DNA from 3 places in the Laceyella tengchongensis genome. Region 3 is predicted to be linked to each of the others. Evidence: riboswitches for the same ligand, from Rfam matches in the RefSeq annotation. Region 3 holds a riboswitch; each other region holds the start of a gene.
The links. A riboswitch is a leader RNA that binds a small molecule or an ion and turns the genes downstream of it on or off. The one in region 3 is predicted to bind S-adenosylmethionine.

Region 1 (9,209 bases), on a different contig from region 3:
ACACGTGCCGACGCGGTGGTGATTCATCAGGCTCACTGTTACGAAGGTTGTCCCTTCTCCGCATCCATCCGCTCTTTTTCGGCGAGAACCGCCAGAAACAAGTCAGCGTCGGACAAGTACTGGAACCAAGCAATCACCTCTTCCGCTTCCGTCTCTATCACATTGTATCCTTTATCTTCAAGCATTTCTCCAACTCGTTCCAATCGGTATGTTGCCATGTATCCATTCCTCCAACTCCATTGTCTCCCTCTTATTTTGCTGGTTATGAATGCAGGATGCAAGCGGTTCTTCCCGTTCTCATCAAGCCTTCACATAAACTCGAAGCCATCACCTTTTTCCTCGCTTTAGTTGCATGCTGGATCATTGGCAAGACCAATGCCATCCTGCCGACTAAAAAACCAGCGAACAACATGTTCGCTGGTTTTTACATGCTCCGTTGGCCCCTTTGCCAGTTCAGCCTTTTTCACATTGCGTTCTCTGCTTATTTTTTTTAAAGAGATACCAGACGCCAAACGCCAAGGCGACCACTCCTGCCAAAATGTAACCGAACTTCTGCATGAGATTAAGAAAATGCTGAACCGTGTCCAAATTCCCCTTTCGCCCGACAAACAGCAAAACGGTGTTCCACGGAAAAACCCCCAGATAACTAAACACGATAAAGCGCCACAGTGAAATGCGGCTCATACCCGAAATATAAGAAATATAGTTGCCAAACCCGGTTGGGCGAGACAGGGTGATGCTCCATTCCCCGTATTTTTTGAACCACATTTGCGCTTTTTCAATCTTTTTCTGGTCAAATTTCTTTTTGGAAAACTTCTCAATCCGGGTGCCAAGATAAAAAGGAATTAAACTGAACGCAACGTATACAAAACTATTGATAGCGGAGATCAGGACTAGGGTCCATGGGCTAACATCCATCAGGTAACCGTAGATCAGAACGAAAAGAGCTCCTGGAAAGGGCAACGACGACGCTTCAATCGCCGTGGCCACAAATAGCCCCCACATTCCACATTTATCCAAAAAATCCAAAGCAATTTGTAGCATAAGTCCACTCCCTGCTGTCTTGTTAGCCTACCTACAAAACGTTTACACGTGCATTTATATTCATGATTGCACAAGATTTCATTTTTTAGGGATTCTAGAATCAGTATATCACATCAGGCACCTTCCGGTGCATCTCCCAACAATTGGCGTGCCCCGCACGCTTCTAGAATCATCCCCACATCTTCCGTTCTGTCTATTCTTTCACAATCATGTGTGTTGATACCAACGCGCATGATTGTTTTTCACCGCACACCCCATTTTCATGATCTCACCATTTTATTTTAGCAGGTCACAAGAGCAGGTGATAGTGAACAACCCATGACACGTTTCGGCAAGCAACAGCGAACAAGCCAGCCGTTGTCGTTGGCCATGTGGACTACGTCAACTCCTGACGCAGACGCTCACGCACCTCCATCAAAATGACGCCCAATCGATTTTTTCCCGTACCATCACTGCCGACGCCCCAATACATATCCGTGGTCGTCAACTCCACGATCTTCTCTTCACCCGTCGCCAACAAAACGTCACGAATCTCCGGATGGCTCTTAAACTTGGCATAAACCGCACGCCGCATCACATCGTCTTTCACCAACTCCCAATCCGGCCGTAAAGGCGCTTTTCGGGAACGCCCCCATTGCGCAGCCTTCATGGGGGACGGTGCCAATCGGATCTTTTCTGCATAATCTGGTGCCGTCGTCACAAACTTTTGCGCCTGAAAATAGTGCTCGGTTGTTGGCCATTCCTTCCCATCTAGCACGATCGGATGTGCGGAAAAATTGGAAAAACAGCCATATGGATCGTTCACGCGATAAAATGTGATCACCACAGCCGCGCCCCCTTTCAACTTGGTGTTTTGTGATCCCGTGTAAACCAAAAAGAGGCGGCAAACAGGGCATCCTATTCCGAAATGCTCGCCTCCTCTTGGCGCCATTTGCAACGCGCTTGTCACATCATCTGACAAATTGGTAGTGCGCCGCTGGCAATTCGTGATATGGTTTACCTATCGTCAATCGATGATTTGGAACGTTTTCGGGAACCGGGTCAACAACTCCACTCCATCCGCCGTGATGTGAACATCATCTTCAATCCGGACGCCGCCCACTTCCGGAACATAAATGCCCGGCTCAATGGTAAACACCATGCCGGTCAACAACGGGTCGTCGTTCCGTTCATGGATCGAAGGAAATTCATGCACACCAATCCCCAAGCCATGGCCGAGGCGGTGGTTAAAATACTCGCCGTAACCGCGTTCGCTGATGAGGTTGCGGGCTGCCAAGTCCACATCACCCATCCGCACACCAGGGCGGCACGCATTGATCGCCGCCTCTTGCGCAGTCAGCACGGCGTCATAGATGGTGCGTTGTTCCTCGCTGGCTTCCTGGTATACAAACGTGCGCGTAATATCAGAGCAATAACCATCCAACACGACGCCCAAGTCAAACAGGACAAAGTCGCCTTTATTCAGCGGCCGGTCGCCAGGTGTGCCGTGGGGCAAAGCGGAGTTAGCTCCGAACAGGATGGTGGTGGGGAAGGACATTTCCCGGATTCCTTTTTTCTTCATGGCCAATTCGATCTCAGCCACGACTTCCAACTCGGTGCGACCCAGCCCCAGTGCATCCAAGCCCACTTGCACTGCCTCATCGGCAATCAAAGCTGCCTGTCTCAAAATGGCCAGCTCATCCGCACTTTTCACCAAACGCATTTGGTTGATCAGTGCGTCCACTGCCGTGAAAGATGCCCCAGGCACGACGCCGAGTAGCGCTTCTGCACGAGCGTAGGGCAACGACTCTTTTTCGACCGCAATAGTGGCATTGCGCTCTATTCCCCGCTTGCTTAGCGCCTCGCCAATCATCAACCACGGATCTTCCGCATCATCGTAACCGATGATCTGTTCAGTCCAGCCAGCCGCCCGCGCCCGTGCTTTCTCCATGTTTGGGCAAACGAGGAACGGGTCCGCTTCCGGAAACAGAAAGACGCCCATCAACCGTTCATGGGGATCGCACAAGAAACGGGTGAGATAGAAAACATTCGGCGTGGAATGGACAAACGCCATCTCTACCCCTTCCTGTTTCAACCATTGCGAGATGTTTTCCCATTTGCGTTCCATCATCAAAACACTCCTATACCATGGCCGAACTGCCAATGAATTTATGTAGTCATAAGATATCACTAACTTTTATTATAACGAAACGAATCATTTACACACGCATAAAAATTTTTCAAATATGATCGATACAATTTGGTTTAAGCAGAAAATGTTCCGGGAAAATAATTCTTATTATACTCGGATGCTTTCCCAGCTGACCGTTCGGGCTCACTCCCATTTGCATGGCATGTAAACTGATGAGTATTTACGGGGGGATCACTGATGAAAAAAACGTATCTGTGTGAAAGCTGCGGAAAAGTGGCCGCCAAATACGAAGCTCGTTTGACGAAGAAAGGTAAAAACGTCTTGGTTTGCCAATCTTGTTTGAAAAAGCTGAATGACGAACCAGACACATTAAGCCATCCGCTCGACTTGGATCACCAAGACGGGGAATCTTCGTTTCAGTTGTGAATCTACGAAAAAAGCAGCTTCTCTCCTATGAGGGAAGCTGCTTTTGGTTAATAGATCGGTGTCCAACCTTCTTTGGTTTTAAAGATGCGCACCGCCACCACTTTCCGATCTGCCATCAACGTAAAATAATGGCGGGTGTTTTCCGGCACCGAAATCAGATCGCCCGGTTCCAGCTCTACATCGAAATACCGGCCATCCTGCCCCTTAATCGCAAAAATGCCGTGGCCGCTCACAATAAACCGCACTTCATCATCGGTGTGGTGATGTTCGGCTTTGAAGTTTTCCAATAGCTGATCCAAGTTGGGGGTGGTGTTGGACAAAGAAATCACATCCTCAGTCACATAGCCCCGCCGTGCCGACAAATCATCAATCTCCTTTCGGAACGTTTGGATGATCTCCGCTTTCTCTTCCTCGTCCAAATTGTATTTTTCACTGAGCCGCGCGGGCAGCTTCGTAATGTCCCATTTTTCATAAATGATGCCTTGGCTGTTCAAATATGCGCTCACCTCATCGGGGTGGCTCACTCTCTGATCGTTGTCATGAAAACGCAATTCTGCCATGATCCATTCCTCCTATGCGTGAGCCGCAGTCGCGGGGGAAGCCGTCCACCGCGGTTGCAACATCAACATTTTTAAATGGTAAGAAAACAGAAATTCCAATGCTTCCAAATGTTTCTTCGCTTCAAATCCGTCTTTGCCCCACACGGTGACGCCATGGTTGCGAATCAACACCGCTTTGGTGTTGGTTTCGATCACCCCAGCCACTTCTTTGGCCAACGTGGGAAGGTCGGCGAAATTCTCCACAATCGGTACGGTGATCTCGCCATCCTCTTCCCAGATACCAAACGCCTTGATCAGTTCCTGATTGCGAAAAGTGACAAACCCTTGCTCTGCATACAGCTCAGACACCACATTGTTGTCTACCGTATGCACATGCAAACAACACCCCGCGGTCGTGTTGCGGTACACCTCCAGATGGATACAGGTTTCCGCGGACGCCTTTAATCCGGTGTCTTCCACCACCCTTCCCTCGCCATCGACTAGCAGGAAATCTTCCATCGTCCGTTTGCGTTTGTCTTTGCCACTGGCGCTGACTAGAAATAGCAGCGGATCGTCGTTCACCTTGATCGACAGATTACCGCTGGTTCCAGGAAACCAGTCCCGGCCGGCCAACTCTTCTTTGATTTCAGCCAACTCCTGCCATTTTCGGGCCACTACACTCATGCGACAACCCCCTTTTGCTCAAGGGATGAGATGATATCGTAAAACGTGTTAAATGGTGTGTGGGCAATTGCCAACTCTTCACATTTCTTTACTAGGAAATCGCGTGCAAACACCTCATCTGCCTGTTTGGCCGCGGCTAGATCAGTGATGGAATCGCCGATGACGATGCGATGGTACCGCTCTTTGGGATACTGTTTCAGAATGGCCGGTTTGCACAAGCCGCAATCATTTTGGCAGCTTTCATCACAGGCGTGGGGCCACAAGATGCGGATCGTCTCCCCGCTGAAGTCACTGCCATTGCAGTAAATGTTGGCCTGATCTACAAGCCCTTCCAGCATGGGATGGACAAAGAAATCAATGCCTCCGCTGACAATGTACAGCGGAATACCATGGTCTTGGGCAAAACGGACAAACTCGGGGAATCCACTGCGCAGGCGGGCATGTTCCAGCACGAACCGCACGATGTCCTCTTTCAAGGAAGAGGGCAACATGGCAAACATTTGCCCCACGCCTGAACGGATCGACCGGCGCTGGGCAAGCACATCCTCCTTGATCGCCTCCCAACCGGGCGGATTAAACTTTTTCATGATAGCGATGATATTGTCTGTCTCTGTCACTGTGCCATCGAAATCGCAAAACAAGATCGGTTGCCTGCTCATGACCGCCCCGCTCCTCCCCACAAAGTTAGCGCCTTGGCCAGCTCCGGCCGGGCATCGTCTACGTCACTCAGTTCTCCACCAGCCAACACCACTTCAATCGCTTGCTGAAACGCGCGGCCGCCGCCCACTGCTCCGTCAGGGTGACCATGTACGCCGCCTCCCGCGTTGATGACACAATCTATGCCGAAATCCCGCACCAGCGCAGGTACCAATCCCGGATGAATCCCGGCAGAAGGAACAGGGAACGCCCGGCGGTGGATATCCGATTCCGCCAACAAATGCTCTTTAATCGCCAACGCATCCTGCTGAGGGATCGCAACGCTTCCGTAAGGGGATGGGAACAAGACCAAGTCGGCCCCGGCCATACGCAAGAGCTTGCCCAACAAAAGCGCCCGGTCTATACCATAACGGGATGAAGCGGTAAACGCGCCAGAAACGGCGGGATGAGCCATGATCGGCACCGTGATTTCCTCGTCTTCCGCCAGTTCAGTGAGCACATCCAGCCCATAGGCAAACACGTTAAACAACAGGGCATCAGCCCCCCATGCAACCGCCCGCTTCGCTTTTTCCTTCAATTCGGATGTGCGTCCGGTCAGATTCACCGCGTACAAGGTTTTGTGCCCTGTTTCCGCCTCTGTGGCGCCAAGCACTTCCTTGGCCGCGCGAATCCGCTCTTTAAAAGGGGTCAGGGGGTTGTCGAACAATATCTCATCATCTTTGACTAAGTCGATGCCTCCTAGGACTTGCTCGCGCAACTGCTGTTGGAAATAGGACAGATCCCGGCCCAACATGGCCTTGAAGATGCTCATCACCAACGGCCTGCCCGTCACGCCGAGCGTTTCCCTAATGCCGTCAATGCCATATCGCGGTCCTGGAAAGGCGCTTGCCACCTCCGGGGAGAAGGTGAGATCCACCAATTTGATTTCACTGTCAAGCGAGAGCTTGCCAAATACCGTGGTCAAGATCGCTGGCAGGTCTAAGGAGAAATTGGCCGCAGGATATTTGATTCGAATCAGCCCTTTTGTGCCCTCGCCGTCAGTCGGGAGCAGGGCCACTTCCACCACTTCTCCCTTATGTCGCTCCAATTGAGCCTGTTCAATCGTCGGCAAGTTGGTCCACGAACCGACCGTAAGCCCCAGTGCGATGCTCTCCGCTTTTTTGTGCAAGTCGGCTTTTTGCTCATGCACAAGATATGTCGCCACCACATGACCCATACCATTCACTCCTCACAAATAAAAAAACCCTTCGCGAGGAAGGGATGATCCACAGACTCCACTTCCTCCCATCTCTCAGCTGATTTCGCTGCAAGAATTAGCACCGTGCCTTCGTGGTTATGGACCACGGCTCCCTGATCTTATCGGGCGCCCCATCTCGCGATGGCATTACGGTCGGTTGCTGGGCTTCATCGGGCTCGTCCCTCCGCCGGCTCTTGATGAGAGAAATAACATAATTCCGTTTCAATTTTCAATTTTCCCCGTCATTATCACATAACCATTCGCCTATGTCAATCCGTTTTTCGCAGGGCAACACAACGCCAGCCGGTCAGCAGCCTCAATCAAGCGCTTCTCGCTGTCCAGCATGCCCACCCGCACATAGCCATCCCCCGCCTGTCCGAAGCCCAGCCCAGGAGCGACGGCGACATGGGCGCGTTCCAACAGCAAGTTAGCAAACGACAGCGAGGTATGCCCCTCCGGCACCGGAAGCCAACAGAAAAAGGAGCCGGCCGGTTTTTCCACCTGCCATCCGTGCTCGCGCAACCGGTCGATAAAAGCATCGCGACGTCTTTCATATGTGGTCACCAATTCGCGCACACAATCCTGCGAACCCGTCAGCGCGGTCGCCGCTGCCTGCTGGATGGCGCCAAACAGGCTGACATAAAAATGGTCTTGTAGCAACTGAATGCTCTCAATCACCTGCTCATTTCCTACCGCAAATCCAATGCGCCAACCGGCCATGTTGTAGGTTTTGCTCATCGTGTAAATCTCAATGCCTACCTCTTTGGCACCCGGCGTCTCTAAAAAGCTCATCGGCTTCGATCCGTCGAAACCGATTGCGGCGTACGCGAAATCATGAACGACCAGCACATCGTGCCGCTCAGCCCGATTCACCACTTCGGCGAAAAATTCAGCGTTGGCGACGGCGCCTGTCGGGTTGTTGGGATAATTGAGAAACATCAGCTTCGCCTTGTCCCACACTTGCTCATCAATGGCTGCAAAATCAGGCAAAAACCGATTTTCAGCCAACAACGGCATGAGCGCCATCTCAGCGCCAGCCATGGCAATCCCCGACCAATAATCGGGATAGCCCGGATCGGGCACCAATGCGACATCGCCGGGGTTGAGATAACATTGCGAGATCTCCACCAGCCCTGCTTTGCCACCGAACAGCACCGCCACTTCCGTTTCGGGATTTAGCTTCACCCCGTACTCCCGTAAGTAAAATTGCGCGACCGCCTCCTTGAGGAACGCGTGGCCTCGAAACGGCGGATATTTGTGATGTTGCGGATTATCGGCAGCCCGCTTTAACGCATCCACGATATGCGGGGGAGTCGGCAAATCAGGATTGCCTTGACCCAGATTGATCACGTCATGCCCTTGCGCCTGCAGACGGCCGACTTGACCAACCAAGCGGGCGAAAAATTGCTCCGGCAAGCGATCCAACGCTTCCGCACGTTGAAATTTGCTCAAGATTCTCACATCCACTCTCTGGGAAATGTTCTTGAAATTCTAATCAGTTATGTTATATCGTTGTGGGGAATCTGTCAAAGTCTTTTTTGGGAGGATGCATCTCCTATGAAATGGAAATGTTCTGTGATCCAAATGGATATCGCCTTCGGGCAACCGGAACGAAACATGGCCGTGGCTGAACAAAAAATTGCCGCCGCGGCCGCCGACAAGCCGGATGTGATCATTTTGCCGGAATTGTGGACCACTGGTTATGATTTGACCCGTTTGGATGAGATCGCTGATCCGATGGCAATGAAGACAAAAGCGTTCATATCCAAGCTCGCTCGGCAACACGGCGTGCACATCATTGCCGGTTCAGTCGCCGAACGACAAGGAGACGGCACCTGGAACACACTCATCGCCTTTGACCGCCGTGGTAAACAAGTGGGTGAATACCGCAAAGTGCACCTCTTTCGCCTGATGAACGAAGAGAAATACCTACAGCCCGGCGAACAAATGGGTTCCTTCGCGCTAGATGGCATTCCTTGCGCTGGGGTCATCTGTTATGACATTCGCTTTCCCGAATGGATCAGAAAACATGTCGTCGCTGGGGCACAGGTGCTGTTCGTCGTCGCTGAATGGCCGATGCCACGGCTTGCCCATTGGCGCCATCTGCTCATCACCCGGGCAATCGAAAATCAATGTTACGTCATCGCGTGCAACCGTGTGGGGAGTGATCCCGACAATACCTTTGCCGGCCATTCGCTCATCATCGACCCCTGGGGAGAGATCGTGGCCGAAGCAGGCCCTGTTGAAGAAACCCTGCTGGCGGAGATCGATCTTGCGCAGGTTCTACAAATCCGCAAGCGCATCCCCATTTTCAGCGACCGACGCCCAGAATTATATTAAAACACCTTCCCTACAGAATGGACTTTCAGAAGACAATCTAAAGAATTGCCAAATGAAACTAATCGCATCCGAAATGAATGAATATGATTGACAATGATCTGCGTGAAAGTGTATTATTCCCTTATCAATCTAAAGACAACGGCATATGGAA
Region 2 (11,488 bases), on a different contig from region 3:
TCCTTTCAAGCGGACATATGCAATCGGAACAGCAATCGTTCGACAGCCAATTCTTTGTCCACTTTTCCCGATTTGATCTCCTGGTCGGCCGCAATGGCCATCGCCAACAAAGAACGCAACTGCTTTTCACTGAAAGCCCTCGCTTGGCGCAACGCCAATTTCACCGGATAGGGGTGCACTTTGAGCTGTTGCGCCATCTCGCGTTCACTCATTCCTTTTCCTGCCAACGTCTTCACTTGAAACATCAGGCGGAATTGACGAATGACCAGCGCCAAGATCCGCACGGGTTCTTCTTTCTGGAACAGCAAATCATGCCAGATATGAAAGGCGTCTTCCAACTTTCGTTCCGCGATTTTCTCTGTCAGTTTGAACACATCCTGCTCCAACGTGCGCGGAACCAATTCCGATACGATCTTTGGGGTGACGACTCCGTTCTCACCCACAAACGTGGCCAATTTCTCGCATTCTTGATGCAAGAGGTGCAAATCGTTTCCCACTAAGACAAGCAGTTCTTTCAGCGCATCGGCATCGATCCGCACCAGTCGCTCGCGCAACCGGCGCACTACCCATTCCGCAGCTTCTTTGCCTTTGAGCGAGTCAAATTGCGCCGTGCGGGCGCCGGCCAACAATTCCTTCACTACCTTCTTGCGCTTGTCCAAATGGTCACCGTGCAGGGTGAGCACCACCACGCTTGTTTCCAACGGGTTTTTTAAATAATGGATCAGTGCGTCCGGATCATGGGAGACACCGCTTTTTCCTTTGCTGGCTGTTAAAAACTGCGCGTTTTTGCCCACGATAAAGCGGCGTTCACCAAAAAAAGGAAGCGTCTCCGCCTCCTGAACCAACATCTGAATCGGCGTTTCTTCCAAATCCAATGTAACCGCGTTGCCAAACTCATCTTCCTCGGGCATCACATGCGCACGCAACCCCGACAGCGCTTCTTCAATCAAAAAGCGCTCGGTGCCGTAAAGAAAGTAAACTGGGTGAATCTTGTTCTGCTTCAGCTCCCGTAAAAGCTCCTGGTTCACTGACTTCACCTCTTCACCCTAGTTTACCTTTTCGCCCCGCTCGACATCAATAGTGAGCTGCTTGGAAGCCCCTTTTTCATCCTGGTAAGAGACTTTGACGCGTCGAGCGGAAACCCATTGCATGCGCGGCTTTTGCCCGCCGACGGACAGCTTTTGCGAATAGGTGGTTTTCGCATCCTTGGTTTTGACCAAAAGGTGATTGTCGGTCCAGATCGCTTGATATTCACGATCCGGGGAAAACGCAATGTGGGACTGTCCGTCTTTTTCGCTGCTCATGGAGATGAGCACATCAGGCGGAACTTTGCTAGCATTTTTCCCATCGAAGGGACTGCCGTCGCCTCGCGAAGTCATCGTTTGTTTTGGCGGATCGCTCATCAACCATCCATTCACCCACGCACCGCTCACAAATCCCACGACAAACAGAGCCGCCATGCCGACAGCCACTCGTCGAGACGGACGCCAGCGCGCCATCCAGCCGGATGGATTCGGACGGGACTCGGACGGTTTGTCTTCCATTTCCGCCAAGAGCGAATCAACCATGCTAGTCGGCGGCATCACTTGCGGCAAACGGGACAGCTCATCGGACAAGGAGCGAAACCCTTCATAAATGCGTGCATCTTCAGGCGAGCGGGCCAGATGCTTCTCCAACATCTCCTTTTCCACTTGCGTCAAATCACCATCAAGGTCGCGTTGCATCCATTCAATCCATTTTTCACGATCCATGGGTGGTGGCCCCTCCTTCCTTATAAGCCGCCAGCCATTGTTTCAACTGCTTGCGTGCCCGAAACAAGTGCGATTTGACTGTATTGATCGGCATCCCCATCGCCTCAGCGATCTCCTGGTAATTGTACTCCTGAATATACCGCAACACGACCGCCGTTTGTTGCGTTTCTGGCAGGCGGGAAATGGCCTGCTTCAGATCAGTCATCATCGCGCCGCCTTCCACTTCGCGGACGGCCTTAACATCTTCTCGCCAAAAATCTTCCCGCATTAACACCACCTTCTTCCTTTTGCGAAACATATCCATACATACATTGGTCACAATCCGTTGCGCCCAAGTGTGGATCATGGCATCCCCTTTGTATGTCGGCAAATGCTTATACACCTTTAATAAGGCTTCCTGTGTTGCATCCAGAGCATCTTGCTCATTGTTTAACAAATAATACGCTGTGCGGTACATCGCGACTTCCAGTTGCTTCAACACTTGGACGACAGCTTGCCTGTCTCCCTGTTGCGCGCGCCGGATCAAATCAGAGTCGAGCAACAATACCCCTCCTACCATTTAGACTTTCTCGTTCAGATCGATGTTGCAACCAGTGTACCATAAATTTGCCAGATCCCTTTTGAAAAAAGTTTGCCTTTTTTGTCTTTCCAACGCGTCAACCGCCATCTTTTAAAACGGAAGCAATCCGTAGCCGACCCGTTTGCACTTCCACTTGTATCGCTCCCTGAAGGTCTGTTCGCCAAATATGTATCCGTTCTTTCTGCAAGCGGCGGATCACTTCTGGAGCGGGATGCCCGTAGCGGTTTCGCTTACCGGCCGAGATGACCGCATGCTCCGGCTTAAGCACTTCCAACCACTTGGATTGCGTGCCTGATCGACTGCCATGGTGAGCCACTTTCAACAGATGGATATCCGGCAGGCGCAGTTGGCGCAGCAACTGGTCTTCCGTCGGACTTCCCGCATCTCCGGTGAAAAGAAACCGCACGCCATCTACCGTCAACAGAAAAACGAGCGAATCTTCATTTCTTTCGTGACGCGTGCTGATCCCCGGATGGTAAAATTGCCAATTCACGCCTTCCCCAAGCCTTTCCCACCGATGCAAACGCGGTACCTGCACAAGAATGCCCCTGCGACGGATCGCTGTCATCACTTCGCGCTCCATGGGAGATTGGATGGGGGAGGAATTGCGCACCACCCGCTTGACCGGTATGCGCTCCACTATGGCCTTAACCCCGCCGATGTGATCTAAGTCGCCGTGGGTCATCACCAACGTATCAATCTGGTTGATGCCACGGAATTTAAGAAAAGGAACCACCACTTGCTTGCCGGCATCAAAGGAAGCCTCCCCATCCCGCACATCGCGCCCGCCGCCGTCAATCACAATCACCTGCCCCGATTTCGCTTCAACCACCGCACAATCTCCTTGGCCCACATCTAGAAATGTGATGCGCGTCGCATCGCTCCCTATTTTCATGCTTGCGGCGATAAAGAGTAAGCCGATCCAGCAAATCCACCCATAGACGCGATGCGCGCCGCTGTGAAAGCGAAATGCCCCGCACCATGCAGCAAAAAGATACCAGCTTGCCAATGCGTACGCCACCAGCCACCAACCCGGTGGGGTTTGCCACAAGCGATGCAACGGGGTCATCTGCGCCAGCACACCGACACCCCCATCCACGATATACAGGCAAAGCGTAACCATCTCGGCCACCGCACGGGCGCCCGTTTCCCAGACTGCCGCCAACAACACCGAACCCATCCCCAAGGGCGTCACCACTAAGCTGACAATGGGCACAAACAATAGATTGGCGACACCAGACAAAAGCGAATATTCATGAAAATGAACCAGTGCAAACGGCAACGAAACCCCTTGAGCAATCAGCATTCCCGCTAATGCTTGTCGCGCCCAAGCCCAGGGAAGAGGAAGGGCATCACCCAAACTCCCTGTCCCAATGACCAATGCGGCGGTTATGGCATATGTAAGTTGAAAACCAGCTTCTTCCAATACATGCGGATTCCAGCCACATTGGAGCAAAAATGAAAGGGCCAAGAAAGATAGCACATCCTGCTGGCGGCGCAAAAGGGTGGCGAGCAAAACCATTCCGGCCGTCAAGGCCGCCCGAATCACAGGGGCGCCCATGCCGGTCAGGATGACGTATAACGGAAGAAGAGCCATAACTAAGCCCGCCGCTTTTTCCCGGGTCATGCCGAGCCGCTTCAATCCCCAATACCCGACTGCGAGCAACACACTGACATGCAAACCTGAAATGGAGAGGACATGGATGATGCCAAGGGTAGCGTAATCCTGTTCAATCCGTTCGGGAACCGCTTTTCTCTCGCCCAGCAAAATGCCTCGCATCACACCGCTTGTCTGCTCCGGATAAATCTGTTTCACGGTTTCACTTGCCCAGTTCCGCACTCCGCCCATCCAATACAAGGGGTGGTATTTGGCAACGGCCAACAGACGGAAATCGGACAGCGACTTTCCTTCAGCCAACCAGTGAATGCCTCGCCGTGCCAAGTACTCCCTGTAATCAAAGGCCCCCGGATTGCGCGGCAGAGGCGGACGTTGAAAAGTGAGTGGCATCGCTACCGTCTGCTGGGGTTTGATCTGCGTGGCTCGCCGCCACTGGCTGGGGTCGGACAGAGCTACCGTAACTTGCACCGGCTCCCGTTGCGGCAAATGCTGCCACTTCCCGCCCACACGCAACCGCTCCACATCGAGCACAAACAGGAGGCGATCCCCGTCACACTCAGGCAGGGAGGTGACCTTGCCTACCACCGGCAGGGATCGGGAGGACTCGGCGGATGCCCCGATCAGTGGCGAAAGTGCCGACGGCGAATGCCCCTCCACCCATGCGATCCGCCCGCCTGACAAGCACACGCCTACCAACAGCAAGGTAATAAAAACCCCTTTCCGCCATTGGTAATATGCCCACCCGCCACCTACCAGTGCGGCCAGCGCGGCGAGCAGGTAGGCCATGGCGGGGAGCCGACACCATCCATGTACGAAGTAGCCGAGCACCCACGCCAAACTTAACACCACCAAAGGCCGTTTCATTTTCCCACCTCCTTTTCGCACCAGTTCTTTCTTCCCGCCTTATGCCTATTTCCTTCTTTCCCCAACAAATTTCAACAAAAAAACACCCATGTCGCACATGAGTGTTCAATCTTGCCGGCAATGCGGCTTTTACGTTCACGCTATCTGAAGCTTTACACTTTCGGCAACGTGATGCCCGTTTGGCCTTGGTATTTCCCTTGCTTATGTCCATAAGAAACTTCGCACGCTTCATCGCTTTCCAAGAACAGGATTTGGCACAATCCTTCATTGGAATATATTTTCGCCGGCAGGGGGGTCGTGTTGGAGATCTCCAATGTCACATGTCCCTCCCAACCCGGTTCCAACGGGGTGACGTTGGTGATGATGCCGCAACGCGCGTAGGTGGATTTGCCAACGCAAATCGCCAGCACGTTTTCAGGAATGCGGAAATACTCCACCGACCGGGCCAAAGCAAACGAGTTCGGCGGAATGATACATACCTCTCCTTGAAAGTCCACGAAAGAATCGGAACTGATTTCTTTGGGATCAATCACCGAATTTAACGCATTGTGAAAAATCTTGTACTCATCCGCCACCCTGAGGTCATATCCGTAGCTGGACAAGCCAAAGCTGACGGCCTCCCCTTTTCCCACATTGCGATCGATAAATGGTTCGATCATCTTCCGTTCTCTCGCCATCATCCGTATCCATTTATCCGATTTGATTGTCATCTTGGATAACTCCTTCTCTGCTGGATCGTTCTTTATTATTGTACATAAATTAGGCGAAAAGAAAAGCGCCCCCTGTGAAGGAGGCATTAGACTGCGGAATAGGGTATGTGTAGATAGAAACGGTGAAAAACCCCTTTCCCGAAAAGCGTCATGTCACGCAGGAAAATTTAGTTCCTACGGCGTTATTTCCCCACGGCTATTGGCACGCTAAACGACATCGCTTGCGCCAGGTCTTCAATTAGGTCGTCGGCACTTTCCAGACCGACCGACAACCGCAACAGTCCATCCGTGATCCCGTGTTTTAGCCGAACTTCCGGTGGCATAGAGGCATGGGACATCAGCGCCGGATAAGACAAAATCGATTCTACCGCACCTAGGCTGACCGCCACGATCGGCAATTTGACGCGTTGTAAAAATTGGCGCACCTTATCTCCCTCGCCAAGATCAAAGGAGAGGACAGCCCCGTGCCCGCTGGCTTGCGCGTCCTGTACATAGTGGCCTTCATGCGACGGCAGGCCGGGATAATACACCCGTTCCACATCGGGATGCTGTTGCAACCACAAGGCCACTTTTTCCGCACTTCTTGTCGACAGCTCCATTCTCGCCTTCAACGTTTTGATCCCTCTCATCACCAGCCAAGCGTCATGAGCGCCTAGCACTGCGCCAAACGCGTTTTGCAATTGCGCTAATGACTCCGCCAATTCTCGGTCTTTGACTGCGACCAATCCAGCGATCACATCGCTGTGGCCCCCGATGAATTTGGTCGCGCTGTGGATGACGATATCGGCCCCCAATTCCAATGGACGCTGATAATACGGGGTGAGGAAGGTGTTGTCCACAATCGTGAGGAGACCATGCGCTTGGGCGATGTTGACAACTCCCCGAAGATCAGTCACTTTCAACAGCGGGTTGGATGGTGTCTCAATATACAGCGCTCTGGTATTAGGCTTGATCGCTTGCATCACTTGTTCCAAATCCGTCGTATCCACGAAACTCGTCTCAATCCCCATCCGCTCAAACACGTTGGTCAACACGCGATAGGTGCCACCATACACATCCTGGGAAACCACCAGATGATCTCCGCGTGAGAAGAGGAGAAACACCGTGGAAATCGCTGCCATCCCGGAAGCAAACGCAAATCCCCTACACCCGCCTTCCAGTTGGGCGATCGTCGCTTCCAACGCCTGGCGGGTCGGATTTCCCGAACGGGCGTAATCAAATTCCCCTGGTTGGTCAATCGAAAATTGGTGAAACGTGGAAGCTTGGTAGATCGGGATGCTCGACGCTCCCGTAACTGAACAGATCTCATTCCCATTGTGCAACAACTTTGTGTCAAACCTCATCTCATCCTCATCCCTTTCTTTAACTTACCGTGCTCGTTTGGCGGTGTGTAAAAGCTCCCTCAGCGGAACAAATTTCGTGCTTACCCTTGCGGTAAGGCTTGCGCCAAGTCGGCAATCAAGTCCTCTTGGTGTTCAATCCCCACCGATAAGCGCAACAAGCGGTCACAGACACCTGTTTGCTCCCTGATTTCCACCGGAATGTCGGCATGGGTTTGCGTGGCCGGATAGGTTATCAAGCTTTCTACGCCCCCCAGGCTTTCCGCAAAAGTGATAATCTTCAAATTGTTGAGAACTGGACGCACCCACTCTTTGCGCTTCAAGCGGAATGACAACATCCCGCCGAACCCGTCCGCCTGCTCAGTGAGCAAGGTTTTGCTCCGAGAGTCCAGCGCGGGGTAATATACTGCGTCGACAACCGGATGGCGCTCTAAATAAGCAGCAATCGCTTGAGCGTTGGCCTCATGCTGCCTCATACGGAGCGCCAAGGTTTTCATCCCCCTGATCAACAACCAACAGTCCAATGGGGCTAACACCGCGCCGATTGCTTTCTGCAAAAAGGCGACCCGCTCCGTCAGTTCTGCGCCCTTGGTCACGATCAACCCGGCCAACACGTCATTGTGCCCACCCAGGTATTTGGTGGCGCTGTGAATAACGATATCCGCTCCCAACGTGAGGGGACGATGTAGAAAAGGCGTCATAAACGTATTGTCCACGATGGTGATCAGTCCTCGTTCCTTAGCCAACCGGCAGACCGCAACAACATCTGTCACACACATCAGCGGATTGGTGGGCGACTCGATGAAGATCGCTTTGGTGTTAGGCTGAATGAACCGTTCAATGTCCGCCAAGTTCCGCATATCCACATAAGAAAAGGAACAACCGTACCGTGTCATCACCTTCTCAAATAGCCGGTACGTTCCGCCGTACAGATCCAACGATACGATCAAGTGATCCCCTTGGCTGAACAAACCCATCAGCGTGTGGATCGCCGCCATTCCCGAACTGCACGCGAATCCGCCGTCCCCCCCTTCCAATCGGGCGATACTTTCCTCTAGCACGTCTCGCGTCGGATTGGAAGCGCGTGAATAATCATACCCAGTGCTCACCCCGTCAACATGCTCATATGCAGTTGAAAAATAGACCGGATAGTTCACTGCTCCTGTATTCCGTTCTTGTCTGTTCCCGATTTGCGCCAACGCTGTTTCCATTCTCATCGGTGTTTCCTCTCCTTTGATGCGGAAATTTGGCAAACAAAAAACCCCTTCCCGACAAGAGAAGAGGTTTGCGCGCGCGGACGGACCGTCTCCTCTTATCTCTCAGAACTTTTTGTTCTGCAGGATTTGGCACCTTCCGGTGATACCATCTCACCGAGGTTGCCGGGCTTCATCGGGCCAGTCCCTCCGCCGCTCTTGATAAGAGAAACAATATGAATGTTTATTACGTTTGCATTTTTAATGATAAGGTGATTATACCCACTCCTTTTTTATCCGTCAAGTCTGTTATTTATGCGCAACAGTGAAATAGTATACATTTCATTGATTTCGCGCACTTTATTACCTAAAATGAGGTTAATTGGGTAAATTACAAGGGAGGTTCATCATCCATGTCCAAAAACCAAGCAGTGATTGAACTCACGGATAAATACGGAGCGAAAAACTACCATCCCCTGCCGATCGTCATCTCCAAAGCAGAAGGCGTGTGGGTGGAAGACGCCGATGGCAATCGTTACATGGATATGTTAAGTGCTTACTCTGCGCTCAACCATGGTCACCGTCATCCGCGACTCATCCAAGCCCTGAAGGATCAAGCAGACAAAGTGACGCTTACTTCCCGCGCCTTCCACAACGACCAATTGGGCACGTTTTATGAGAAAGTCGCTGAGCTGACCGGCAAAGAAATGGTTCTGCCCATGAACACGGGTGCAGAAGCTGTTGAGACGGCGATCAAAGCGGCTCGGCGCTGGGCTTACGATGTGAAAAAGGTTGCCGACAACCAAGCAGAAATCATCGTCTGTGAAGATAACTTCCACGGCCGCACCATCACCGCTGTTTCGCTATCTTCCAACGAAGAATACCAACGTGGATTCGGTCCGCTCACACCCGGCTTTAAAGTGATCCCTTATGGCGATTTGGAAGCGCTTAAAGCGGCTATCACCCCGAACACGGCTGCCTTCATGTTGGAGCCGATCCAAGGGGAAGCGGGAGTCATCGTTCCACCGGAGGGCTTCCTGCGCCAAGCCTTGGAAATCTGTAAAGAACACAATGTCCTCTTCATCGCCGATGAGGTACAAACTGGCTTCGGGCGGACAGGCCAGTTCTTCGCCTGCGATTGGGAAGGCGTGAAGCCGGACATGTACATTATGGGTAAAGCATTGGGCGGCGGAGTCATGCCGATCTCCGCAGTCGCTGCCGACAAAGAAATCTTGGGCGTCTTCGATCCGGGTTCGCACGGCTCTACTTTTGGCGGTAATCCTCTCGCTTGTGCTGTGTCCATCGCCGCACTCGATGTTCTGGTGGAAGATGATCTCACCACCCGTTCTCGCGAGTTGGGTGAATACTTCATCACCGAATTGAAAAAAATCGAAAACCCGATCATTAAAGAAGTACGCGGTAAAGGTCTCTTCATCGGCATGGAACTGTATGAGAAAGCACGTCCATACTGTGAAGCACTGATGAAAGAAGGGTTGCTCTGCAAAGAAACCCACGACAACACCATCCGGTTTGCGCCTCCGCTCACCATCACTCAAGAAGAGTTGGATCTCGCGCTGGAAAAAGTGCGTAAAATCATGTCCAAATAAGAGCGTTACACGTTTTAAGCGATCCAGTTTGCCTGGATCGCTTTTTCCTTTAATGCACTGTGATCTGTTCGCGGAATTTCTCCACTGTCTTCTCGCCGATGCCGGGCACCTGCGCGATGTCCTCCACCGATTGGAACGGCCCGTGTTCTTCGCGGTAGCGGACGATGGCCTCCGCTTTGCTAGGACCGATTCCGTTCAGCTTGTCCAACTCTTCTACCGTCGCGGTGTTCACATTGATCTTCCCGCCGGCATCCGCCGAGTCAGCCTTCGCCGTTTCCATAAACGGTGTCACCTGCTCCCCTTGTTTGGGAATGTATAGCACCATCCCATCCCGGAGCGGCTCAGCTAAATTCACCCGTCCCAGATCAGCCTCGTCCCGCGCCCCACCAGCGCGCTCTAGCGCCTCATACACTCTCGCCTCCGAACTAAAATGATATATGCCCGGCTTGTGCACCGCTCCTTTCACATCGATGATGATCGCTTTCTTACTCGCTTGTTTGTTCGTGTTTACCTCAGGTCTTTCGGTCACGGGCGGATTGGCCTGAACCGGGTATTCCATCCACTCCTGCCTGTCAGGACGCTCTTCCTGTCCAAATAGCCAGACTGCTCCTACTGTCAACACCACCCCCGCCAACGCAATCGCCAAGCCCTTCTCCCTTGGTGTCCAATCCCAGTAAACCATCGCCTTCACGCTCCGACATTTTTTTCCAATTACCCACACTATACCCGTTTCTCCCCATTTGCACAATAGGGATGACGTCCCCCCTGCATGCTGCCAGAACGACAAAAGGCTCCGCCCCCTATACCGGGAACGGAGCCTCTTGCTTGGCTAAATCCACCTTAATTCGCTACGATATTCACAAGTTTACCTGGTACCACAATGACTTTACGCACTGTTTTCCCCTCGATCAACGCTTGGATGCGCTCGGTTTCCAACGCCTGCTTTTCTACTTCCTCACGGCTGGCATCGGTTGCGACGACTAATTTGTCCCGCACCTTGCCATTGATCTGCACGGCGATTTCCACCTCGTCCAGCACCAACGCCTGTTCATCGTAGGTGGGCCAGTCAACGCGGTGCACGCTGCCCTCTTTCCCCATCGACTGCCACAGCTCTTCCGTCACGTGCGGCACGAACGGAGCTAGCAAGACCACCAGCGTTTCCAGCGCTTCCTTTAACACTGCGCGGTCAGCATGCTCGGGATATGCATACAGCCCATTGACCAATTCCATAATCGCACTGATCGCGGTGTTGAAATGGCTACGCTCCCCGATCTCACTAGTCACTTTTTTGATGGTTTGATGCATCAGGCGGCGCAATTCTTTCGCCTCGCCGCTTTGTGGTTCGCCCTGCACAGGGATATCTTGTGCAAACAGCGCTTCATGCTGGGCGATCAGCCGCCACACGCGGTTGATAAACCGATAGCTGCCTTCCACACCGGAATCGCTCCATTCCAAATCGCGGTCAGGCGGAGCCGCGAACAGGATGAAGAGCCGAGCCGTGTCCGCACCGTATTTCTCGATGATTTCCAGCGGGCTCACCACGTTGCCTTTGGATTTCGACATTTTAAATCCGTCTTTCAACACCATGCCTTGCGTCAACAAGCTATTGAACGGTTCGTCCACAGGCACCAAGCCCGCATCGTAGAGAACCTTGGTGAAGAAGCGGGAGTAGAGCAAGTGCAACACCGCATGTTCGATCCCACCGATATATTCATCTACCGGCAACCATTTGGCCGCGCTTTCCGGCGTAAATGGCTCATCTTCATTTTGCGCGTCCGTGTAACGCATGAAATACCAGGAAGAGTCAATAAACGTGTCCATCGTA
Region 3 (11,488 bases):
TATCACCGATTTCCCAGCTCTGGTGAAGATTTACCAAGGGATTCCGAAACAGAACATCGAAACCATACAAATAAAAGTATTTGACGATAAAGTCCCTGGTTCCGGCGCAGTGTTGCGCATTCCTGAAGAAGAGAAACAACGGATCAGACAACTATTGCAAAAGCAATTGGAGTACAAGCCCAAAGAAGGGCAATTGAATAATGGGAACAGTGACGTTGACGGCACGGCAGACAGCGGGAGCGATGGCAACTAGGGAGGCCATCACTCCCTTTTCTTTTTCCATCCATATGCGGACAGCAACACAAATAGACGAAGCACGTTTACAAACCGCAAAACAAAGGGAATGATAACGATACGAAGGGATTTTAGTTCCGGCAGATTAGGCACAATATTCCGCCTTCTTTTATCTTATCCGAGACCCCCAGCTTCAGCAAATACCGCAAAGAGAGGTATGCGCCATGAACAAAGTGGATCAGCGCCGCGCCCAGCGCAAACGGCGCAAAAAATGGTTCAAATATTTGGCCGTAGCAGTCACCCTGTTGGTGTTTGGCTTCGGCATTTACTACGGATCACTGCTGTGGGGCGCCTTGGCCGACAGCAGCAACCGCTTGGATACCTCAGCCTTGCGGGACCAAGAAGTAAAAATCAAAGAAGACCCGTTCACCGTCTTATTGATCGGTACCGACCAACGCACCAACCGGCCCAATGATTTTAGGACCGATGTGCTGATGCTGGCCGCGATTAATCCGAAGACACAATCCGTACTGTTGGTCAGCATTCCCCGGGACGTCTATATGACCATCCCCAACTCCGGTGGTGTGAAAACACGCATCAACGCCGCCCCCTTCTACGGTCGGCAATCGGGGGTGGGCGTGGTGGAAAACACGCGGGAAGCCGTGCAAAATCTGCTTCACATTCCCGTCGATTATTATGCGATGATCAACTTTCAAGGGTTTGAAGACATTGTCGACTCCTTAGGCGGAATCGATGTCAACGTGAAGCAATCCTTCTCGCAAGCGATGATCGGCGGAGGCAAAGCGGTCTTCCAGCCGGGGATGATGCACCTCAACGGCAAACAGGCCCTCGCCTACGTACGCAATCGCAAAGACGTCGCCGGTGGGGACTTCGCCCGCAATGAACGCCAGCAAGAAGTCATCGGCCTGTTGCTGGACAAATTGGTCAGCTTCGACGGCATCAGCCAATTTTCAGAGATCACATCCACTCTTGGAAAAAATTTTCAACATGGGTTCCGGATGGACGATATCCCTGCCTTGATCAAAGTGTATCGTGAGATACCCAAACAAAACATCCATAGCATCCACATCAAAGTGGTCGACATCAAAGTCGGCAGCGCAGATATGCTTGACATCCCACAGCCTGAAAAAGAGCGGATTCGCAAAATGCTCCAGCAACAATTGGAATATCAACCGAAAGCGGAATGGCTCGACCAAACCGATGACAATCCCTCACCTGATGCAACAAATTAATCACAAGAATGTCAAATTTCTTCAACGCTCTGTCCATTGCGCCTGTAAAGAATTTCACTATAATCAAGTTATAATCTTTCCCCGTATCTAAATTCTCTGTATGCATTTTTATATATAAAATCTAAATACTAAAGTTACCAAGACTAATTCATTCATGTAAGGAGCAGACAATGTCATTTGATAAACAAACACCCCCTCCACACAACAACCGCAAGCGCCTAATTCAGCGCATCGCCATCCTTCTTCTGCTTATCGTGGTCGGTGTCGGAATATATTTTGGCACCCAACTTTGGGGCGTCTTCGCCAAAACCGGAAAACCATTGAAAAAATCCACTTGGCGGACGGAAAAAGTGGTCCTCGAGGAAAAAGACCCCTTCACTGTGTTGTTAATCGGTACGGACCAGCGTAGCACCGACCCTAACAATTGGCGTTCCGATGTCTTGATCTTGGCTGCTGTCAACCCCAAAACCAAGTCAATCAAATTGATTAGTATTCCCCGGGATTTCTATGTCAAGATCGCCAATACGGAAGTGAGAACCAAAATTAACGCCGCCGCAGCCTACGGTCGGATGAAAGGGATCGGCGAAGTAGAAAATATCAGACAAACAGTAGAAAATATTTTCCATGTTCCCATTGATTATTATGCCAAAGTAAACTTCCAAGGCTTTGAAGATCTTGTCGATGCTTTAGGCGGCGTCGATGTCAATGTGAAACAGCGATTCAAGCAGCGTGCAATCGGCGGGAAAATGATTGTTTTCGAACCAGGGCCGCGCCATTTGAACGGCTCTGAGGCCTTAGCATATGTGCGCAACCGCAAATCATTTGCCGAAGGAGATTTTGCCCGCAATGAACGCCAACGGGAGGTCATCTCGCAATTGATTGACAAAATGACCAGCATCGACGGCGTTACCAAGTTTAACGAAGTCACCAAGGCAGTGGGCAATAACTTTGACCATAGCTTCCATTTCAAAGAAATCCCTTCTCTAATTAAAACATATCGGGAAATTCCCAAAGAAAAAATTGAAACTGTCACCTTTGAAGCCTATCCTAAAATGTATGCCCGCTCCGGTTCGGTCGTCATCATTCCCAAAACGGAAATCCAACGGCTTAGCCAAATTCTGCATCAACAATTGGAGTACAAGCCTGATGACGACATGATCAACAAGACCGAAGGGGAAGAGATGGAACCTCCTGCTAATCGGTGACAAAGAGAAAGCGATGGCCGGCAATCCTGCAACCATCGCTTTCTCTTTGGCCTGTTCGCCCAATTCCCCTATAATAGGGTGGAAGGGTGTGATACGAACGATGAAACCAGACAGCTATCTGACCATTGCCCCTTATGGGGAAACAGAAATCATCATTCAGAAATCTCGCTTCATTTGTCGTGCTAAACATGTGGCAACCGAAGCGGAAGCCGTCCAATTCGTACAGGAAATTTCCAAGAAACATTGGGATGCGACCCATAATTGCTACGCTTATCACATCACAGAAACCACGCAGAAATCCTCCGATGACGGAGAGCCTGCCGGAACGGCGGGAAGACCCATCCTTGAAGTGATCCACGCCAAGCAGTGTTTGTATACCGCCGTCGTCGTCACCCGCTATTTTGGCGGAATCAAGCTTGGCGCAGGAGGATTGGTGCGCGCTTACAGCCAAGGAGCCGCGGCGGCAATTGAAGCGGCAGGGCTCGTCAAACGGATGATGCATCAACAAGTGGTAATCACATTTGATTATTCTTTCATGGGCAAAATGGAACATGAATTGCATCGAACCGGTTATTTGTTGGAAACGCCGTCCTTTGCCGACAAAGTGAGTTGGGCCGTTTGGACGCCACTAGGCGAAGAACAAAAACTGATTGAGCAAGTAACCAACTGGACCCACGGTCAGGCGGTACTATCGCTCGGTGAAGCCGAATATAAAGATGTACCTCTTTAAAGACCGTCTAAGTGGGGACATTATCGCGGATTCCGCTACCGGTTAAACAGTGAAGAGCCACACCCTGTAAATGGGGTGTGGCTCTTCCAGCTTTAAAACGCCGGCACGACAGACCCGTTGTACTTTTTGAGGATAAAGTCTTTTACCTTTTGCGAAGTGAGCACCTTCACCAATTTTTGAACGCGTGGATCATTTTCATTGCCTTTTTTCACTGCCAATACGTTGACGTACGGAGAATCTTTCCCTTCAATAAACAGAGCATCTTTCAACGGATTCAGTTTTGCTTGCAAGGCATAATTGGTGTTGATCACTGCAAAATCGACTTGATCCAGCATGCGTGGCAACGTCGCGGCTTCCAGCAACTTGAATTGCAGGTTTTTCGGATTTTCTTTGATGTTTTTCAGCGTTTTGTCACCTTCGCGATTGTCCAGCTTGATCAAATTGTTTTGATCCAACAGAAGCAAGACGCGTGTGATCTCACTGGTTGCGTTAGGTAGAGCGACCGTGGCTCCGTTTTTCAGTTCACTGATGTCTTTGATCTTGTTGGAATACGCGCCCATCGGCTCAATGTGAACCCCGGCCACTTTCACCAAGTGATACCCTTTTTCTTTGTTGGTGGCTTCCATCCAAGGGATGTGTTGAAAGAAATTGGCGTCGATCTGCCCTTCTTCCACACTTTTATTCGGCAACACATAATCTTGGAACGCTTGGATCTTCAACTCCACTCCCTGCTTTTCCAATTCCGGTTGAACAAACTTCAGAATTTCCTCATGCGGAATGGGCGACGCCCCCACCGTCAACACTGCCGATTCATCTTTCTTACCGCAACCCACGCCAAACGCGGCGACCAATGCGACCAAGCCCGTCGCAATCCATCTTTTCATTTTCATCATTGCCATCCTCCCATGCATCATTTTATTTAATAAAATCGATCAGAATAGGCGGATTATGTTGCGTCTACTTGCCCTGCTACGGGAAATCCCCGCTTCGACCGGCTCTTCTACTCCATTCACCGTTTGTCCAAGCGACGAACCAACCAATCCCCTACCATTTGAATGATCTGCACCATCACAACCAACAGCAAACCACAAATATACAACATGCCATCATTGAACGATTGGAAGCCGTACCTAAACGCCGCATCTCCCAAACCACCTCCGCCAACAATCCCTGCCATCGCCGAGAAGCTGATCAAGGATACGCAAGTGACGGTCAATCCGGAGACAATAGCCGGCATCGCTTCTGGCAACAGCACTTTCCAGATAATGTGCAAACGGGAAGCCCCCATCGCTTGCGCCGCTTCAATCACCCCGCGGTCAATTTCCCTGAGAGCAGTCTCCACCATTCTGGCGTAAAAAGGTGCCGCACCAGCGATCAATGGCACGGTTGCTGCTGTGGGCCCGAGCGTGGTTCCCACCAAAAACTCCGCGACAGGAAATAAGAAAAGGACTAGGACAATAAACGGTACAGCGCGGAAGATATTCACAATCGTGCCCAACGTTCGTTGCACCCACATATTCTCCCAAAAATAACCGCGATCCGAGACGGTAAGCATCACTCCCAAAGGAATTCCCAGAAGCGCGGTGAACAAAGTGGATATGCTCACCATATACAAGGTTTCCCCCAGTGCGACGGACACTTGGTTCCAATCAATACCGGTCAACATGCCCGCTCACCTCCACTCAACACTTGGCGCACGGCCTGCATCTGCGCCTCTGTCCCATCAACCCTTACGCGCAAGCGGTCATCCTGTTCTCCTGCAATGGCCCCGCTGACAACACTAAACCGAATCCCATGCTTCTTAGCCAATGCCACCAACTTATCCGCATCACCAAGCGGCAATTCAACCACTTCCCCTGACGCGTCATCGTCTTGGGTACTAGGCTGCAGCTCTTTGACAAACTGTTTAGTCAACGCCTGTTGTGGTTGGCTAAAGATGGAGGAGACCATCCCCGTTTCCACGACCCGGCCGTTTTCCATCACCGCCATCTTGTTGCAAATCTGCCGCACCACACTCATTTCATGCGTGATCAACACCAAGGTGATCCCCATTTCCCGATGAATCTCCTTGAGCAGTTGCAAAATAGATGCCGTGGTTTCTGGATCTAGCGCGGATGTCGCTTCATCGCACAAGAGAATATCCGGCTCATTGGCCAAAGCCCGTGCAATGCCAACCCGCTGTTTTTGTCCTCCGCTCAACTGGGAAGGGTATGCGTCAGCACGTTCAGCTAGTCCTACCCGCTCCAAAAGCTGATCGACTCGCTTGCGAATCTGCTCTTTCGGCAACCCTGCCACTTCTAGCGGAAAAGCCACATTTTCGCGAACCGTCCGCGACCAAAGCAAGTGAAAGTGTTGAAAGATCATGCCGATCTTCTGCCGTGCCTGGCGCAATTCTCTCTCTTTTAGGCGGGAAATCTCTTTCCCATCCACGATGACTTCACCCTTTGTCGGCATCTCCAGCCCGTTGATCAGCCGCAACAGCGTCGATTTGCCCGCGCCGCTATAACCTACGATGCCGAAGATGTCACCTCGGTTGATCGTCAACGTCACCCCGTCCAGCGCAGTCACGACCGAACTCCCATCGCGCGCCGGATAGGTCTTGACAACTTCTTTAATCTGAATCATTAAGGCTTCACCACCTTTATTAAGCAATAAAAAAATCCCTCTGCTCTGAAGATGGCAAGAAGGGATACGTCTATTGACACACCTTTCTCTCATCTGTCAGAACGAATCTGCAGGAATTGGCACCTTTCTGATGGATCTCAGATGGTTGCCGAGGGTTCAACGGGCCTGGTCCCTACCCCTCTCTTGATAAGAGAATGTTGCTGTATTCAATTATTAACATATTAACTATTGAGTTATAAATTATCATAATAAAAGACATTATGTCAATCGTTATTTATGGCTGGAAAATCTTAACCATCCACACGGGAGCAATGTCACCTTTCATTGTTACAGGAAATGTTTTTTGTTCACGGATTTATCACATTTTTACCACGAGATTACATTTAGATAACAATACGGCTACTCCCCACTAAATCAGCGGAAGCTGGCGTATAATAAAGACAGATCCTCAAATTGAACTGCTGGAGGTGCCCAACATGGAATACACGGTTGTCGGAAAATCGTTTTGGATTGGTGTGTTGAACGCGACATGTTTAAGTATCCCATTGTGGCTTCTCTTGTACTTCGGCCTAAAGCTGATTTTTTAAATGAGGCAACATCGTTGGCGCACCATTAACAAACTGACTACATCCTGGGAAACCAGGCTGATGGGTATATAAAAACGGGTGGCTTTTGCTTTGATTTAGCAAAAGCCACCCGTTTTCTCATTAACGCGCCCCATTTCCGGAGATCACGATCCAAACGGTTTTAAGCAAAATTTGAAAATCCATCTTAAACGATTGATTTCTGATGTACTCCAAGTCCAGTTCCAACTTTTCAGCAGGGGTCGCCTCATATCCACCGTTCACCTGAGCCCAACCCGTCAATCCCGGTTTCACCATCAACCGTTTCTTAAATCCCGGAATCTCTTTGTCAAATTGCTCCGTGAACATCGGTCGCTCCGGACGCGGGCCGATCAAACTCATATCCCCGCGCAGGATGTTGATCAACTGCGGCAGTTCGTCAATCCGGGTTTTGCGGATGAACTGGCCTACACGAGTGACGCGCGGATCATTCTTGGCAGCCCATTGCGGACCGTTTTTCTCTGCGTCCGTACGCATCGAGCGCAATTTGAAGATGTTAAACGTTTTGCCGTTTAAACCGACCCGCTCCTGTTTGTAGAAGATGGGACCTGGTGATTCCAATTTGATCGCGATTGCCGTCAAAATCAACACTGGTAGAGTGAAGAGCAATAACCCAATGGAAAACACGATTTCAAACCCGCGCTTAAATGCCAAATAGAAAGAGGCGGGCGTTTTCATTTCTCCGGAGAATGCGCGCGAATTGCTCTCGTAGGCTACTTTTGAACTCATCCGCAAACCACTCCTGCTGTGTATAGTATCAAATCACAATTATTTTCGGCTATCGACTAACTTTACAAAAATGACAGTAACATTACAGCAATGTTTCAAACCGATTACTGTTACCAAGTATACTGTAATCTTTCCACGTTGACAATAGCCGAATTGTGAAAAATGAAATCTTCATGGCCCGTTCTTTCAAGCATAGGGTGTGCGGGTTCTTTATTAGTGTTTACTGTTCCTTGCCCATTTTACGATATTCCGCTTGGTAATATGCGTAAGTTTTGGCCAATCCTTCCCTGAGGCTCACTCGCGGCTCCCAATCGAGCACCCGACGCACTTTTTCATTGTTGAAATAGCTGTGCTTGATGTCTCCCGCCCGATCCGGACCGTAGTTCACCTCATGCTTCACACCTGCGATTTCATCAAAGAGGCGAACCACTTCATTCAAAGAAGTGCTAACCCCAGTCCCCACATTTAACACTTCGCCGTCCCCGCGCTCAATCGCGCTGAGGTTGGCTCGAGCGATATCCTCGACATAAATGTAGTCACGGGTCTGTTCACCATCACCAAAGATGGTAAGCGGTTCACGGCCCAGCACCTTGTCGATGAAGATGGAGATCACGCCCCCCTCACCACGCGGATCTTGGCGCAAACCGTAAACATTGGCATAGCGCAAAACGGTGTAATTCAAGCCGTACAGATGATGGTACACCGACAGGTAATGCTCCACCGTATATTTGGAAACGCCATATCCGGACAAGGGGCCGATCGGATGGCGCTCATCCACAGGAAGGTAAGCAGGCGTGCCGTACACTGCGGCCGAAGAAGCGTAGACCACTTTCTTTACACCAGCCTTACGGCAACCCTCCAACAAATTGATGGAGCCCAAGATATTGATGTTGGCATCCAGAGACGGATTGTCCACAGAGGTATTCACATGGATTTGCGCCGCTTGGTGAATAACCACCTCAGGCCGCTCCTGCTCCATTACTGCATGCAAATCAGGACTGGTAATATCTACGTTGTAAAAGACGGCATCCGGGTTGACTTGACTCTCTTTTCCGGAAGAAAGATTGTCCACAATCACGACCTGATCTCCGCGCGCAATCAACTGATCGACAATATGGGAGCCAATAAACCCGGCCCCGCCGGTCACTAACACTTTCATTGGATGAACCCCTCTCTCATAGACGCGATGACTTGTTTTCTTTTTGAACCTACTGCGAATCCATTTTGCAAAGCAAAAGAGGCGGTGGCGGATTTGGCCGTCAAGCGCTTGCAAAAAGCTAAATCAAGCCAAGCGGATTCCTCTGATCTCCGCCATGAAGATGCCCCTTATGCCTATCTTATCAAGTTAAGCCGCAACATATTTGAACAAATGTATGAAACATCATATAATGATACCTATCCAAATGTTGGAAACGGAAGGGGCGTCCTTGTGATACGATGGTTGTTGCGCTTGCTTTGCACTTTACTGCTGGCAATCATGGGGGCCGTCGTGTACTTTGGCTACCATATCTAGTCGGCAGCGGAGCGGGTGTTAGCACAAACCCGAATATAAATCATGATCTTATACAGTCCATAGCGCCTTGCATCCAGATGCACGAATTGACCGCAGGAATTGTCAGAAAACACAAGCCTAGCTTCTTTAGAGTTGCTGGTGAATTAGCGCGGCTCCAAAACCGTTTTCTCATTCGCTTCACGCGTAACGAGGCGCTCATCGAGAAAAGGTTTTTCCGCCGCTTCTACTTTCCATCTTGATTTGCCAGCCACACCCTAATTCATTGTTGTTCTTATCTTAATGCGATATACTCTCCTTATACAAAATAAAAAGGTGAAAAAGTTTAATGAATCAAATTACATTAAAAAATAAGTTAACAGTGATTTTCTTTGCGGCGATTGCTTTTGGTATTTTCTATGTAGGTAGTATTGCTTACAAAAGTGGCAGGTATATTGAACATGCAGATCCATTTACTCTTTTCATTCTATCATCACTCGGCGCTGCTGTCGGCATGTCTACTTATGGATGGATCGCCTTTACGTTAATTAATCTCATACTTAGACCACTTAAAGGTAAAGGAAAATCTATTTTAGAGTTTTTATTGTATGTTGGTTTTGGGATTTTAGCTGATTACTTAATAATGATTGCAAATGGTCCTCTTGTCGGTCTATATTTGCCTTATTCAACAATTGCAGCAATTCTAGGATATATCACGCTAAAAACGGTACAAAGAATATACAAATTCTATTATTAGGATTTCATATGCCATTTTTTAAACCTATTATTAGAGATTAAAGCGATCACCTGCATTTTATGCAGGTGTTTTTTACTGATTTAAATGCGCTTGGGGGAAAGAGGAGAAAATCACAGATATTTTCAAGTGAGCGACCCCACCACCAACTGGCAGAGCACATCGACTGGCAACCCGTCGGGCAGTAAAACGCGCGTAAGCAAGAAGGAACCCTCGTCTAACGCATAGACGGGGGTTCCTTTGCTTCGTTCAACTTGATGTGGCTGTTTGCGTGCCCAGCAATCCGGCATACAGGGCCAATAGCTTCCGTTCTTCCACATGCCAGTTGTACACCTCTTCATGCGCCTTGCGGCCATCTTCACTCATCCGCTTGCGCAATTGCTCGTCCGTCAAAATGGTTGTCACTTTCTCCGCCATCTCTTTCGGATTGAGTGCGTCAACGGTGAATCCGCAACCGCTTTTCTCTACAATCTCACGCCACATGGGAAAATCGGTCGCGATCAGCGGCAAGCCGGCAGCCATGTATTCAAACATTTTAATCGGCAGGGATTCCCGATAGTTCTCGATTGGATGCAGGCACACCAATCCTACTTTGCCCTTGCCCAGCCACTGCTTCACTTCCTCGAAGGGCACGCGTCCGTGCAAGGTAACCCGCTTTTCTTTGAGTATTGCTTCGTCCTGATCTTCCGGCCGAATATGTTGCAGGGGACCAATGATGTGCAATTCCGCTTGTAATTCTGCTGGGATGTAATCCATCATCTCAATCATTTCACGGTAACCGCGCAGATAAGAGACCCCGCCCACATACAAGATCTTGTTGCCTTCGTCCTCCGTCTTCTCCACGGCGGGCATCGGCAACGGATAATTTTTGATCACTTCCGTCCGTTTGGCACTTGCAAACTGGCGCGCAATGGACTCCGTCGCCGTCACCACCGCCGACAACTTGCGGGCCAAGCCTTTTTCCACCTTGTGAACAAGCTTGGACAAAGGTCCGCGTACACTGGCAGGAATCCATGGCTTGGTATGGATCTGTTTTGGCAAGTCCTCATGCGAGTCATAAATGACGGGACAACCCGTCCGCCAAGCGATCAATGCGCCCCAAGGCAACAGCTCTGGATCATGGAAGTGAAAGATATCGGCCCCGCTCTTCAGCGCCCGCCGATAAAGCACCCAACCGTTCATAAGCCGCTTCCACTTCTTATTCACCCGCTTGACGCCGACAATCCGCACGCCATGCTCCAGCCGCTCCTCAAAATCGGCCACGGCATGCAACTCCACATGATATCCCTCCTCCGCGAGGGATTTGGCTTGTTTATGATAAATACGCGAATCGTCGTATGGATGAACCGAACTGAATATCATTACTTTTGCCGCCACTAAAAGGTACTCCTTTCATTTACGCCAATATCCACGAATCAACCATCTCTTTTCTCTAAATTACATAGTACAAAAAAACGTTGCAAATGGATATGTTCTCAATGATCTTTTCCTCAGTTCGTCACTTTCGGCCAAACGGGATGTCAATAAAATGTAGTATTTATCGGGTCTTTCCCATTCATGCAAAAAAGGTGCCTCTCTGTGAAGAAAGGCACCTTTTACCGATTCTTGCCTGATCTAAACGGATTGTTTCGTTTCTGCTTTCTTCGCTTCCCCGAGGGCGATCACAGCCAGTCCTAACCCATAGGTAATCCACATCGGAGTAAAATGAATGGCTGAACTGGGCGCCATCCCACCGAAGAAATATCCGGTCAATGCGGCCATTGTGGAATACGCGGCCCAGCGCAACATCGGGCTCAAAGATGGCGAATGCTTGCGGCTGGCGAGCTTCCACAAGCGCCACAGCATC

Region 1: linked by a shared signal. The riboswitch ahead of QQZ12_RS05725 (2,3-diketo-5-methylthiopentyl-1-phosphate enolase) and the one ahead of QQZ12_RS11860 (methionine ABC transporter ATP-binding protein) in region 3 are both predicted to bind S-adenosylmethionine.
Region 2: linked by a shared signal. The riboswitch ahead of QQZ12_RS05635 (PLP-dependent transferase) and the one ahead of QQZ12_RS11860 (methionine ABC transporter ATP-binding protein) in region 3 are both predicted to bind S-adenosylmethionine.

The regions. Positions count from the first base shown of each region.
Region 1 covers NZ_FXTU01000002.1:432,520-441,728, forward strand. Annotated here, with positions in the region: gene QQZ12_RS05685 (hypothetical protein) at 39-218, opposite strand; gene QQZ12_RS05690 (DedA family protein) at 454-1,044, opposite strand; gene ybiA (riboflavin biosynthesis intermediates N-glycosidase) at 1,421-1,870, opposite strand; gene QQZ12_RS05700 (M24 family metallopeptidase) at 2,051-3,151, opposite strand; gene QQZ12_RS05705 (hypothetical protein) at 3,413-3,601, shown strand; gene QQZ12_RS05710 (1,2-dihydroxy-3-keto-5-methylthiopentene dioxygenase) at 3,649-4,161, opposite strand; gene QQZ12_RS05715 (methylthioribulose 1-phosphate dehydratase) at 4,174-4,824, opposite strand; gene QQZ12_RS05720 (2-hydroxy-3-keto-5-methylthiopentenyl-1-phosphate phosphatase) at 4,821-5,483, opposite strand; gene QQZ12_RS05725 (2,3-diketo-5-methylthiopentyl-1-phosphate enolase) at 5,480-6,697, opposite strand; SAM riboswitch class I at 6,763-6,922, opposite strand; gene QQZ12_RS05730 (pyridoxal phosphate-dependent aminotransferase) at 6,983-8,170, opposite strand; gene QQZ12_RS05735 (carbon-nitrogen family hydrolase) at 8,276-9,058, shown strand.
Region 2 covers NZ_FXTU01000002.1:414,868-426,355, forward strand. Annotated here, with positions in the region: gene holA (DNA polymerase III subunit delta) at 6-1,028, opposite strand; gene QQZ12_RS05610 (anti-sigma factor family protein) at 1,047-1,751, opposite strand; gene QQZ12_RS05615 (RNA polymerase sigma factor) at 1,741-2,292, opposite strand; gene QQZ12_RS05620 (DNA internalization-related competence protein ComEC/Rec2) at 2,408-4,813, opposite strand; gene dcd (dCTP deaminase) at 4,966-5,523, opposite strand; gene QQZ12_RS05630 (aminotransferase class I/II-fold pyridoxal phosphate-dependent enzyme) at 5,706-6,866, opposite strand; gene QQZ12_RS05635 (PLP-dependent transferase) at 6,947-8,080, opposite strand; SAM riboswitch class I at 8,173-8,285, opposite strand; gene QQZ12_RS05640 (ornithine--oxo-acid transaminase) at 8,470-9,663, shown strand; gene QQZ12_RS05645 (helix-hairpin-helix domain-containing protein) at 9,713-10,450, opposite strand; gene leuS (leucine--tRNA ligase) at 10,504-11,488, opposite strand, start outside.
Region 3 covers NZ_FXTU01000005.1:182,438-193,925, reverse strand. Annotated here, with positions in the region: gene QQZ12_RS11890 (LCP family protein) at 1-253, shown strand, start outside; gene QQZ12_RS11885 (LCP family protein) at 459-1,487, shown strand; gene QQZ12_RS11880 (LCP family protein) at 1,658-2,692, shown strand; gene QQZ12_RS11875 (YigZ family protein) at 2,793-3,422, shown strand; gene QQZ12_RS11870 (MetQ/NlpA family ABC transporter substrate-binding protein) at 3,515-4,306, opposite strand; gene QQZ12_RS11865 (methionine ABC transporter permease) at 4,432-5,088, opposite strand; gene QQZ12_RS11860 (methionine ABC transporter ATP-binding protein) at 5,082-6,047, opposite strand; SAM riboswitch class I at 6,134-6,240, opposite strand; gene QQZ12_RS11855 (sugar transferase) at 6,755-7,399, opposite strand; gene QQZ12_RS11850 (NAD-dependent epimerase/dehydratase family protein) at 7,620-8,558, opposite strand; gene QQZ12_RS11845 (hypothetical protein) at 8,652-8,912, shown strand; gene QQZ12_RS11840 (hypothetical protein) at 9,238-9,645, shown strand; gene QQZ12_RS11835 (glycosyltransferase family 4 protein) at 9,892-11,019, opposite strand; gene QQZ12_RS11830 (O-antigen ligase family protein) at 11,257-11,488, opposite strand, start outside.